Regions from separate parts of the Aliiglaciecola sp. SL4 genome, predicted to be linked through region 2. Evidence: predicted binding sites of a transcription regulator. Region 2 holds the regulator's gene; the other holds the start of a gene.

Region 1 (5,941 bases), on a different contig from region 2:
TTGCTCGTTTACTGAACCCCTTTAGCCATTTGTTTTTTTAGTCTTCTAGGGAAATAGACAGGCTAAAAAAACCGCCGTTAATTTTATAGTTAATGGCGGTTTTTATTTAACTCAAAGAAAATGTTGTTGCTTCGAAAACTAACTCACATAACTACTATTTGGATAGTTCAGTCTTAACGTTTTTAAAGCGTTATTTTTCAGATCGTCAAGTTCTAGTTGGTCATAACATTCAACCATGATTTCTAGCGCATTTTGAATTTCGCTGGAGTCAGGGAAGTATTCAAGTACGTAGCGCCCACGGTTAGCTGCAGCAACATAAGCTTCTCTACGCATATAAAAACGTGCGATGGCTATTTCATATTTGGCCAATCGATTTTTAATAAATACCATGCGTTTTTTGGCATCGGCAGCGTATTTACTGTCGGGGAATTTGTTAATTAAACGACGGAAATCAGAAAATGCTTCTCTAGAGCGGCTCGGATCTCTATCCGAACGGTCAATACCAACGAGTTCTTGGAAAAGGTTTTTATCGGCATCCAAATTTGTTAGACCACGCATGTATAATGCATAATCCACATCAGAGTGATTAGGATTGAGGCGCACAAATCTATCAATAGTTGCGATAGCTTCGTCTGTTTTACCTACCTTGTAATAAGAGTAAATCAGATCTAATTGCACTTGATGTGAATGGGGACCGAAAGGGAATCGGGAATCAAGCGTACTTAAAATTTCAGTGGCAACGTTGAAATTACCTTGCGACATACTTTCTTTTGCTTGATCATACAGCGCACTTTCACTTCTGTTACCAATTAAGATGTCTTCTTCATCAGGTGAAAATGAACAGCCATACATAGTGGCAACAGAAATTAGAACGATTAGTTTGTAGAATGAATTTTTAAATGTCATGTTACTCTTATTCTATACAGGGATTTAGCAGGCATTAAAAAATCCGCTAAACTTTGTTTTCAGTAATCCATCGATCCGAGGCATTCTACCCTAGGGATCCATGGGATGCACGTTTTGTTATAAATCACTTTACGGTGATACCTGGTGTTTGCATTTGTCCCCGCATAATGTAAATCAAATCGCCAGTTGCGGGACATTATATTATTACAGCTCTTATAGGACACAATTTTACATGCCCAGCGATCCACAAGCGATAAAACTCTCTGCAGATGTACCAGAAACGTTAATTGGCAAAAGGTTAGATCAAGCTTTAGCCGAATTGTTCCCTGATTATTCACGATCTCGCTTAAAAGAATGGATTTTAGCCGGAAATGTCAGTTTAAATGACTCTGTTTGTGACAAACCAAGGGAAAAAGTCTTTGGTGGTGAACAAATTTTCATCGATGCATTGTTGCAAGTACAGGAAAATCACAAAGCACAAGATATTGAGTTGAACATAGTTTACGAAGATGAGCATATTTTAGTGATTAACAAACCCACAGACTTGGTTGTTCATCCTGGCGCTGGAAATGCAGACGGTACTATATTAAATGCTCTTTTAAATCATGCTCCCGAGGTTGCTAGTGTACCTAGAGCTGGCATAGTCCATCGTCTTGATAAAGATACCACGGGGTTGATGGTAGTCGCCAAAACTGTTCCAGCTCAAACTCACCTTGTTGAGCAGCTTCAAGCTCGAGAAATTAGTCGAGAATATGAAGCGGTAGTCTACGGCACTATGGTGGCTGGTGGAATCGTAGACGCACCCATTGGTCGCCACCCAACTAAACGAACCAGTATGGCGGTGCGCGAGACCGGCAAACCAGCGGTTACTCACTATCGTATAAAACAGAAGTTTCGAGCCCATACTCACCTGAGATTAAAGCTAGAAACCGGTCGAACCCACCAAATTCGTGTGCATATGTCTCATTTACGTTACCCCTTAGTAGGAGACGTGTTGTATGGCGGTAGACCTCGTTTACCTAAGGCCTGTTCTGAAGATATGATTAACATGTTAAGGGGCTTTAAACGCCAGGCATTGCACGCTATTCAATTAGAACTCTCTCACCCAACAACAGGCGAATGGATGAGTTGGCAAGCGCCACTACCTGACGATATGGTAGCACTACTATCGGTACTAAAAGAAGATACCAAAGAGCATGGGATAGCTGATGACTGAGGCTGTTTTATCAAGTCCTATTCGCACCCCTCATTGGAGCCTACCTAAAGGGGTTAAGGCGTTTTATACCACGCGAAAAATGGGCACGAGTCAGCCTCCTTACGACAGTAATAATTTGGCAATGCATGTTGGCGATAACGCCGCTGACGTGCAATTCAATCGTGATGCTCTACCCCTGAGTGATTCAATTGCTTGGTTAACTCAGGTCCATGGCATTCGCTGTCTACGTGTTACAAAAGATTATTTTGTTCCGTTAGAAATAGCCAAAGCAGATGCTAGTTTTACAACTGACCCTAAAATTGTCTGTGCGGTGATGACCGCGGATTGTATGCCCATTTTAGTCGCGAATAAGGCGGGTACTTGTGTTGCCGCAATTCATGCCGGTTGGCGAGGTTTGGTAAATGGTGTGATTGAAAATACGATTGCTGCTATGAATTGTGAACCAGAGACACTCACAGTTTGGGTTGGTCCACATATATCGCAACGGCATTTCCAAGTATCTGAAGATCTCAGACAAGTTTTTGCTGAATATCCAGAGGCATTTGTACGCGATGTTGAACGGGGAAAGTACTTGTGCAGTTTAGCCAAGATTGCCCGCGAGAAATGCCGAGCTATTGGCATAACAAGCTTTTTTGAAAGCGGTATCTGCACCTATGTTCATCACGGTGATTTTTACTCTCATCGCTACGCTCAGCATCATGATCAATCTCAAACTGGTCGGTTTGTGTGTGGGATTTATTTGCAATAAATCCTACAATTATGACCTCACATTGCATAAAGCTTCCTAATTATCAGTTTTAAATATTCAACCGTAAATGACTCCGCATTTTTCGCTATTTTACTGATCTAGATCAATCAATATTCATTGCTTACCTTGAATTGGTTATAAAAAGTACCCATTAATTGAGTAAATCATTTTTGAGGAAATTTTATGCGATTAGATAGATTTACCAGTAAATTTCAGATGGCAATCTCTGACGCACAATCGATAGCATTGGGCAGAGATCATCAATATATTGATCCCGTACATTTAATGACAGCTCTACTTAATCAACAGGGAGGCTCTATTCGGCCGCTATTTGATAGTGTTGGAGCGAATGTGAATGGATTACGCTCGTCCTTGGCTGAAGCAATAGAGAGATTGCCTAGAGTCGAAGGTATCGGCGGAGATGTGCAACTCAGTAAAGACACTATTGTTTTGCTTAACCTGAGCGATAAGATTGCGCAGAAACGCAAAGATGAATACATCAGTTCTGAAGTATTTGTATTGGCAGCGTTACAAGATAAAGGCAAATTAGGCGAGATTTTCCGTCAGTTGGGCATTACTCAAGAGCAAATCGAAAAAGGTATTGAGACCATGCGCGGTGGTCAGAAAGTAACAGATCCTAATGCTGAAGATGTCCGTCAGGCTCTTGAAAAATACACAACGGACCTCACCGAACGAGCGGAGCAAGGCAAGCTTGATCCTGTAATCGGTCGAGATGAGGAAATTCGCCGCACGATTCAAGTTCTACAGCGTCGAACCAAAAATAACCCAGTATTGATTGGTGAACCTGGTGTGGGTAAAACCGCCATCGTTGAAGGTTTAGCCCAGCGGATTATTAATTCTGAAGTACCTGAGGGATTAAAAGATAAACGGGTCTTGTCACTGGACATGGGCGCACTTATCGCGGGTGCGAAATTTAGAGGGGAGTTCGAAGAACGTTTAAAAGCGGTATTGAACGAACTTTCTAAAGAAGAGGGCAGGGTCATCCTGTTTATTGATGAATTGCACACTATGGTGGGAGCGGGTAAAGGCGAAGGCGCTATGGATGCCGGCAATATGCTCAAACCTGCATTAGCCCGAGGCGAGTTACACTGTGTGGGGGCGACTACATTAGATGAATATCGTCAATATATTGAAAAAGATGCTGCCTTAGAGCGTCGCTTCCAAAAAGTCATTGTTGATCAACCTAGTGTCGAAGACACCATAGCTATCTTACGTGGACTGAAAGAGCGTTATGAACTGCACCATTCAGTGGATATTACTGATCCGGCGATTGTTGCTGCGGCATCATTGTCTCATCGTTATATTCCAGACCGACAATTACCAGATAAGGCCATTGATTTAATTGATGAAGCTGCGTCAAGTATTCGTATGCAGATGGATTCTAAACCCGAAGATATGGATCGGTTAGAGCGCAGAATTATACAGTTGAAGCTGGAAGAGCAGGCGTTATCGAAAGAAAAAGATGATGCCAGTCATAAACGTCTAGAGTTGATTGAGTTGGAACGTGAACAGCTGGAAAACAAATTTTCTGAATTTGAAACCATCTGGAATACTGAAAAAAGTGCCATGCAAGGCACTCAACATATAAAATCAGAACTTGAGCAAGCTAAACTGGATATGGAAATAGCCCGCCGAGCGTCTGATCTTAATCGTATGTCAGAATTACAATACGGCCGTATTCCTGAACTAGAGTTAAAACTAGAACAAGCAGCGGAAGCTGAACAAACGGAAACTCAGTTACTAAAAAACAAAGTGACCGAAAACGAAATAGCCGATGTATTGTCTCGTTGGACCGGGATCCCGGTAAGCAAAATGCTTGAAGGAGAAAAAGACAAATTACTACGCATGGAAGAAGCGCTGCAAAGTCGTGTGATTGGTCAGACCGAGGCGGTAAATGCGGTCAGTAATGCTATTCGACGTTCCAGAGCGGGACTATCTGATCCAAGTAGACCTATAGGTTCATTCTTGTTCCTAGGTCCTACCGGTGTGGGTAAAACCGAGTTATGTAAATCTTTAGCCAACTTCTTGTTTGATACAGAGCAGGCAATGGTTCGTATAGACATGTCAGAGTTTATGGAAAAACACTCTGTTTCTCGTTTAGTAGGTGCACCTCCTGGGTATGTGGGCTACGAAGAAGGCGGGTATTTGACCGAAGCGGTGAGAAGAAAACCTTATTCGGTAATTTTGCTGGATGAGGTGGAAAAAGCGCACCCTGATGTGTTTAATATTTTACTACAAGTGCTTGATGATGGCCGTCTGACTGATGGACAAGGCAGAACCGTGGATTTTAAAAATACGGTTATCATCATGACCTCTAATATTGGTTCTGACGTGATACAAGATAAACATCAAGAGAGCCAGTATGATGAAATGAAAAGTATGGTGATGCAAACTGTCGAGCAGCAATTTAGACCTGAGTTTATCAACCGTATCGATGATGTGGTGGTATTCCACCCACTTGGTTTGGAGCAAATCAAAGCAATTGCGAAAATACAGTTATCGTCCTTACGTGAACGCTTGCTGGAAAAAGGCTTCGAATTAGACTTGTCTGCTGCTGCCCTAGAAAAAATTGCTGAAGCTGGTTTTGATCCCGTGTATGGAGCAAGACCCCTTAAACGAGCGATTCAAATTGAAATTGAAAATCCCTTAGCACAACGTTTGCTAGCAGGAGATATTCAAGCTGATAGCACTATTCGAATTGATATGGATGGGGATGCATTAAAAATTAGTTAATTAACTCATTAGCATTCCTATTAAGGACAGTGCAAAGCAACTAACAAAAACGCCGTATATTGATTGATAGACGGCGTTTTTTTAATTTTAGATATTTGCTACATATTCTGTAATGCAGCAAAGTGGTTGCGTTAAAGCTGTTTTAAAAGGCCTTGGGCCTGTTTCTTTTCTAGGAAGTCCTGATCTGAATCTAAGGCTCTTTCCAAAGAGGCTTTAGCTTCCTCAGTTCTGCCGAGTTTTTGCAAAGTAACGGCTAGATGATATTGGTTAGAAGGGGAATTAGAATCCATCGCATAGGATTTGCGTAAGATGGTAAG
Region 2 (5,941 bases):
ACTAATGGATGGCGACGAAAAGTCTTCTTGATCAAATCCAATATCACCGTTTTCAAACGGTGTTTGTTGTGTTTCTAAAGTTTTAAAGTCGAAAAATTGATTGTCAGCAAGATGGGAAGGAACCACATTTTGCATCGCTTTAAACATACTCTCTATTCTACCCGGAAAACGCTGATTCCAATCTGTTAGCATGTTTTTAATCACCTTACGTTGCAAGTTCTCTTGAGAGCCACACAAATTGCAGGGAATAATCGGAAATTCAAGTAGTTCGGAATACTGGGTTATTTCTTTTTCAGAGCAATAGGCTAATGGTCGTATAACCATTTGTTTACCATCATCGCTGACGAGTTTTGGAGGCATAGATTTTAAGCGTCCCCCATGAAACATGTTCAGAAATAAGGTTTCGAGCATGTCATCGCGGTGATGTCCCAAAGCGATTTTTGTCGCCCCCAAACGTATTGCCGTTTTATACAGTATTCCTCTACGTAACCTTGAACAAAGGGAACAAGTGGTTTTGCCCTCTGGAATTTTATCTTTGACGATGGAATAGGTATCTTCGGTGACAATTTCATAAGGTACTTGTAAATTTTCTAAGTATCTTGGAAGTACATCCGCGGGGAAGCCAGGTTGTTTTTGATCTAAATTAACCGCAATAATTTCAAACTTTATAGGGGCAATTCTTTTTAGAAACATCAAAATATCGAGCATAGTGTAACTGTCTTTACCGCCAGACAGGCAAACCATCACTTTATCGCCATCCTCGATCATGTTGAAATCGGCGATTGCTTTACCTACATTTCGTCTTAAGCGCTTTTGAAGTTTATTGAAACTGTATTTTTTACTCTCAGACAGAGACTCGATCTTACTCATTATATTCCTAGAAAACATTGCAATCAGCGCAGATTATACCTGTCCTCATAAAGGACATAAACACTCTAATTTCAAATGTTTTAGGTAAAGTTCTGCTCTGATATTGCTAATGTATTACTAGTGCTTGAGTGGACACTCAAAACCTTCAGGTTTTATGGCTAAAACATCACAATTGAGAGAGTCGATCGTGTGTTCAGCGGTATTACCAATAAGAGCTGCGGTAATCCCTGTTCGACCTACAGTTCCAATCACTACTAACTCTGCATCTATGGTTTTAGCAACTGATGGGATCACATCTTCAGGTAAACCTTCACTTAGATGCTGGTTTTCTTGAGGTATATTGAATTGTTGTGCATGTTCAAGCATACATTTAGCATGATGCTGCTTGACTGATTCCGTATAACCAACGGGATCAAACTCTGGAATTTCTATGGCAATATTCACCGGTGTCCCAGGGTAAGAGTTAACAAGGTTGACTTTGCCTTCTAATAAATCAGCCATCATCCCTGCAGTTTTCGTAATGGTTCTATTTAAACTATGGTGCTCATCATCTTCGCTACCCACATCTACAGCCGCTAAAATGTTGCCATTGCTTGGCCAGTCATGTTCTTTGACAAGCAATACAGGCACGGGTGATTTTCTTAATATATGCCAATCGGTAGGGGTGAAAATAACCGATTTCAAGGTGTCGTGCTCGTGAGTGCCTTTTACAATTAAGTCATAACTGTGGTCAATCACCTCAAATAAGACACTTTCATAAGGACGATTATGCCAAACTACTTTGATATCTACAGAGGTTGAAGAGTTAGCTGACAAGGGCTCAACGATATTGGCTAGCCAATCAGTTTTATCATCCACCACAGCTTGGCGCATTGTTTCTCGTTCATCTACGGTTAACATAGTGGTCATTTCATACGAGAAATCGTAAATGGAAAGAAAGGCAGTAACACTTGCCCCCGTTTTTTGTGCCAGTAAGAGAGCACGTTTAAACGCTTTCTGATCATCAGTGGTCGGGTCTACAACGGCTAGTATTTTGTTAAATATGGACATTAGTTAACTCCCTTGAAAGGTTTACACTTACAACTTAAGTGTATGGGTAATTTAGCTATTTTGCCAGTTAACCGACTATTTGTTTTGACCTAAATCAACTTAACAGGAAAGGCTTATCCGCAGGCTTTATTCTGCAAAACATGTTCACCGAGTTTAGTTCTAAGGGTGGATAAATCGAGGAGCTGGATAAATTTGCCATCTACTTTTATGATATTTTCTTTTTGAAAACGGGTTAATAAACGGCTCACGGTTTCTACGGTAAGACCTAAATGGTTACCTATTTCGTTGCGCGTCATGGTTAAGTTGAACTCTGTTTCCGAAAAACCACGAGAGTGAAAGCGGTCAGATAAATTAACCAAAAAATGTGCAAGACGTTCCTCTGCGGTACGTTTATTCAATAGCATCATCATACTATGGTCTTGGTTTATTTCCGTGCTCATGATCTTAAGCACTTCTTTACGTAAAGACGGAAGTTGCTCGCTCATAGTATCAAGCTTGTCATAGGGTAACTCACACACCATAGAGGTTTCCATGGCTTGGTTGTAACTTTGGTAACTGTCTGAAAAGAGTCCGTCGAAACCAACAATATCACCAGGAAAATGAAACCCGGTTATCTGTTGTTCTCCATCAGGGGAGGTAATATAGGATTTAAATGAACCTGTTCTTACCGCAAATAAGGAGGTGAATTTCTGCCCTGGAATAGTGAGCTGATCATTTTTATGCAAAGGACGTTTACGCTCGATTATCTCATCCAAACTTTCCATTTCTGTTTGGTTCAGGGCTACGGGGATGCAAAGGTGGTTAAAACTGCAATTTTGGCAGCGAATACTGAACTTGTTCGAATCAGACATTAGATAATTCCACTTAATTCATTCGTTACCAATTATGAATCCCTTGGTAACATAAAATCAAGCCAAATAAACATAATAAAACTGCGACGCTACGTTTTACTAAGGATTGTGTTAACCAACTTCTGATTTGAGTGGCGCTAGCTCCCATTGCTAACATAATAGGCAGTGTGCCTAAACCAAAACAAAACATGGTCAACGCACCTTGTACGGCGCTGCCAGTGGAAACACTCCAGGTTAATGTTGAATATACTAATCCGCAGGGCAGCCAACCCCAAATCACACCATAGGGTACGGCATACATAGGGTGTTTAAAGGGAATAAAACGTTTTGACAACGGACTGATTTTACGCCAAAAAATAGCACCAACTTTTTCGACCTTGGTGAGCAATTTAGACCATTGACCCACATAAAGCCCCAGTAATACCATAAATACCCCACCAAACAGGGTGAGTACTTGTGGGTTGATGAAAGATTGGGTTGTGACAACTTGCCCTAAAAGTCCGGCGATAGCGCCAGCAACACTGTAGGATAAAATACGTCCTGTATTATAAGCGATTAAAAATGGCCATTGTGACTGATTTTTTGGCAAGGCAAAGGTAAATGAGGTAACAATACCGCCGCACATCCCTGCACAATGTACACTACCTGCAAGACCAATTAAAATCGCTGAGAACCAGCTGATATCGTTCATTCTTTATCAGTTTTAGGGGTTTTTTGTGGTGCTTTTTTGTCTACGTCATCATCGAATAAAATGTTGTAACCTTGACGTTCTAAATCTTCAAATTGATTTGACTTAACTGCCCAAAAAAAGATCCCGATAGCTAACAAAACGAGCAGTATAGCGATGGGGATTAATACATAAATAATACTCAATTTAGTTTCCTATTAACGGAGCAGACGAATTGAATTTGCTACTACAATGATTGAACTTAAAGACATACCGATAACGGCCATCCATGGGCTTAAGTATCCAGCCACTGCAAGAGGAAGAATAAGTGCGTTGTAACCTATAGCCCAGACCATATTCTGTTTAATCTTATGGCGTACCTTGATTGCCATACTAACAGCAAATTTTACATTACTTAATTTCGAATTTAATAAAATGATATCGGCTGAACGTTTCGCCATGTCACTCGCGTCACCTACTGCAATAGATACATCGGCAGCCGCTAATACAGGCGCGTCATTAATACCATCTCCAATCATCAACACTTTATGTCCATCAGCTTGTAAACTTTGGATGTAATTGAGTTTTTGTTGAGGAGTTTGCCTAAAATACACATTGGGAATTCCCAAGGCGTTGGCAACCGAGGTAGCACTTGTTTCGGCGTCACCACTTAACATCACTAATTGTTTGCTACTCAGGTCATTGACGAGCTGTTTAGCGTCTTTTTTGACTACATCTTTTACCGTGAATGCGGCGATTAATTGTTTGCCTAATTGCAAATACACGCGAGAGTCATCAGGGTTTACTGGCAAATTTAATTTATCATCTAAAATGCTTAAATTACCAATCTTTACAATTTGTGATTGATAGGTACCTTGCAAGCCTTTGCCAGCAATGGTGTCTACGTGATTAACCTCTAGAGGCGTTTTGGATTGAAACGCTTGGGAGATTGGATGTTTAGAATACTGCTCGATGCCAGCCGCTAAGTTGAATACAAAATTTTCGTCTGAATGATTAAATAGCTCAACTTCACTTACACTAAAGTGACCATTAGTGAGGGTACCTGTTTTATCAAAAATTACCGTATCGACATCAGGCATGACGTCAATTATATTTGCTCTTTTTACCAATAAACCATATTGGTTTAACTTTGCTATGGCGCTAGTTAATGCCGTGGGGGTTGCTAAGCTTAATGCACAAGGGCAGGTGGCGACTAAAATCGATATGGCCACCCAAAATGCCCGATCTGGTTGATAAGCTAACCAACCGAAATAACTAATCAGAGTAATTCCTAGAACAATTACAATAAAATATTTTGAGGCTACATCAGCATACACTGCAGCCTTGGGTTTATCGGCAAGGGCTAATTCTTGCAAACGTAGTATTTTATTTACTAAGGATAATTTAAGTTCATTTTCAACTTCTATTTCAAATGAGCCTGACAGACTAATGGTGCCGCCATACACATGGTCACCAATATTCTTTTTGATTTTCTCAGACTCACCCGTCAACATGGACTCATCTACGTTTCCATCGCCAGATGTTATCACCCCATCGACTGGAAACGTTTCACCAGGGCGGACTAGTATTTTTTGTCCTGGTTTAAGGTGTTTTGCTAACACCGAGTTTTGCTTGTTATCACTATCTATCTGAATGGCCGTCAGTGGAATGTATTTAAACATATTGGCAGATATGAGACTGGCTTGGTGTCGTGAACGGTGTTCTAAAAAGCGGCTGATTAGTAATAAAAAGATGAACATACAAACTGATTCAAAATAAATTTCGCCGGTATGGGTAATTGTTGCCCAAGCACTAGCCACAAAAGTACCGATAATGGCTATTGAAACGGAAAAGTCCATATTTACAGATTTCATTCGTAATGAACTAAATGCACTTTTATAAAAAGTAAAGCCAGAATATAGCACCACAGGCGTGGTTAATAGAAAACTCACCCAGTGGAGAAATTCTTTGGTTGTATCTTCTATTGAGCCAAAAATACCAAAATACAGTCCGATGGCTAACATCATGACCTGCATACTCATAAGGCCTGCTAATCCAATACGTTTTAAATAGCTTTTGGTTTCTTTTTGGTAAGAAGCTTCGTGTTCGTCCGCTTGAAAGGGAAGGGCGTGATAGCCTACTGACTCAAGTTGTGAAATGATTTCACTTAGCTTTAATTGCGAATCGATCCAATTTATCGTTGCTCTTCGCGCAGAAACATTCACCGCGATGCGTTTAATACCAGGGGTTTTTAAAAGTTGTCTTTCAATTAACCAACCACAAGCAGCGCAACTTATGCCTTCAATGGTTAATTGTATTTGCTTTTGACTACCGTCATCAACCACAAATTCTTGTTGAATTTCCTCGTGATCGTATGCCTTCAATCTATCAAGGGTTTCTGTTAACTGTTCGTCGCCTTTATCGGCAAACTCTGTTCTGAAGCGGTAATAATCTTCTAATCCATTTTCAACAATTGCTTCAGCAACAGCTTGGCAACCTGGGC

The links. Region 2 encodes FNR, which switches genes on or off when oxygen is low (the NO sensors DNR and NnrR bind a similar motif). Its sites were predicted from a motif close to TTGATCTAGATCAA; they were not measured.
Region 1: a site for FNR is predicted at 2,964-2,977, ahead of clpB (ATP-dependent chaperone ClpB). Genes of this name have one in related genera too.

The regions. Positions count from the first base shown of each region.
Region 1 is NZ_JBGOSE010000001.1:186,868-192,808, forward strand. Features, by position in the region: gene AB6T38_RS00835 (ChrR family anti-sigma-E factor) at 1-41, shown strand, start outside; gene AB6T38_RS00840 (outer membrane protein assembly factor BamD) at 139-906, opposite strand; gene rluD (23S rRNA pseudouridine(1911/1915/1917) synthase RluD) at 1,139-2,122, shown strand; gene pgeF (peptidoglycan editing factor PgeF) at 2,115-2,870, shown strand; gene clpB (ATP-dependent chaperone ClpB) at 3,054-5,624, shown strand; gene prsT (XrtA/PEP-CTERM system TPR-repeat protein PrsT) at 5,756-5,941, opposite strand, start outside.
Region 2 is NZ_JBGOSE010000002.1:36,385-42,325, forward strand. Features, by position in the region: gene ttcA (tRNA 2-thiocytidine(32) synthetase TtcA) at 1-852, opposite strand, end outside; gene uspE (universal stress protein UspE) at 988-1,920, opposite strand; gene fnr (fumarate/nitrate reduction transcriptional regulator Fnr) at 2,034-2,771, opposite strand; gene AB6T38_RS03890 (sulfite exporter TauE/SafE family protein) at 2,797-3,462, opposite strand; gene ccoS (cbb3-type cytochrome oxidase assembly protein CcoS) at 3,459-3,644, opposite strand; gene AB6T38_RS03900 (heavy metal translocating P-type ATPase) at 3,657-5,941, opposite strand, start outside.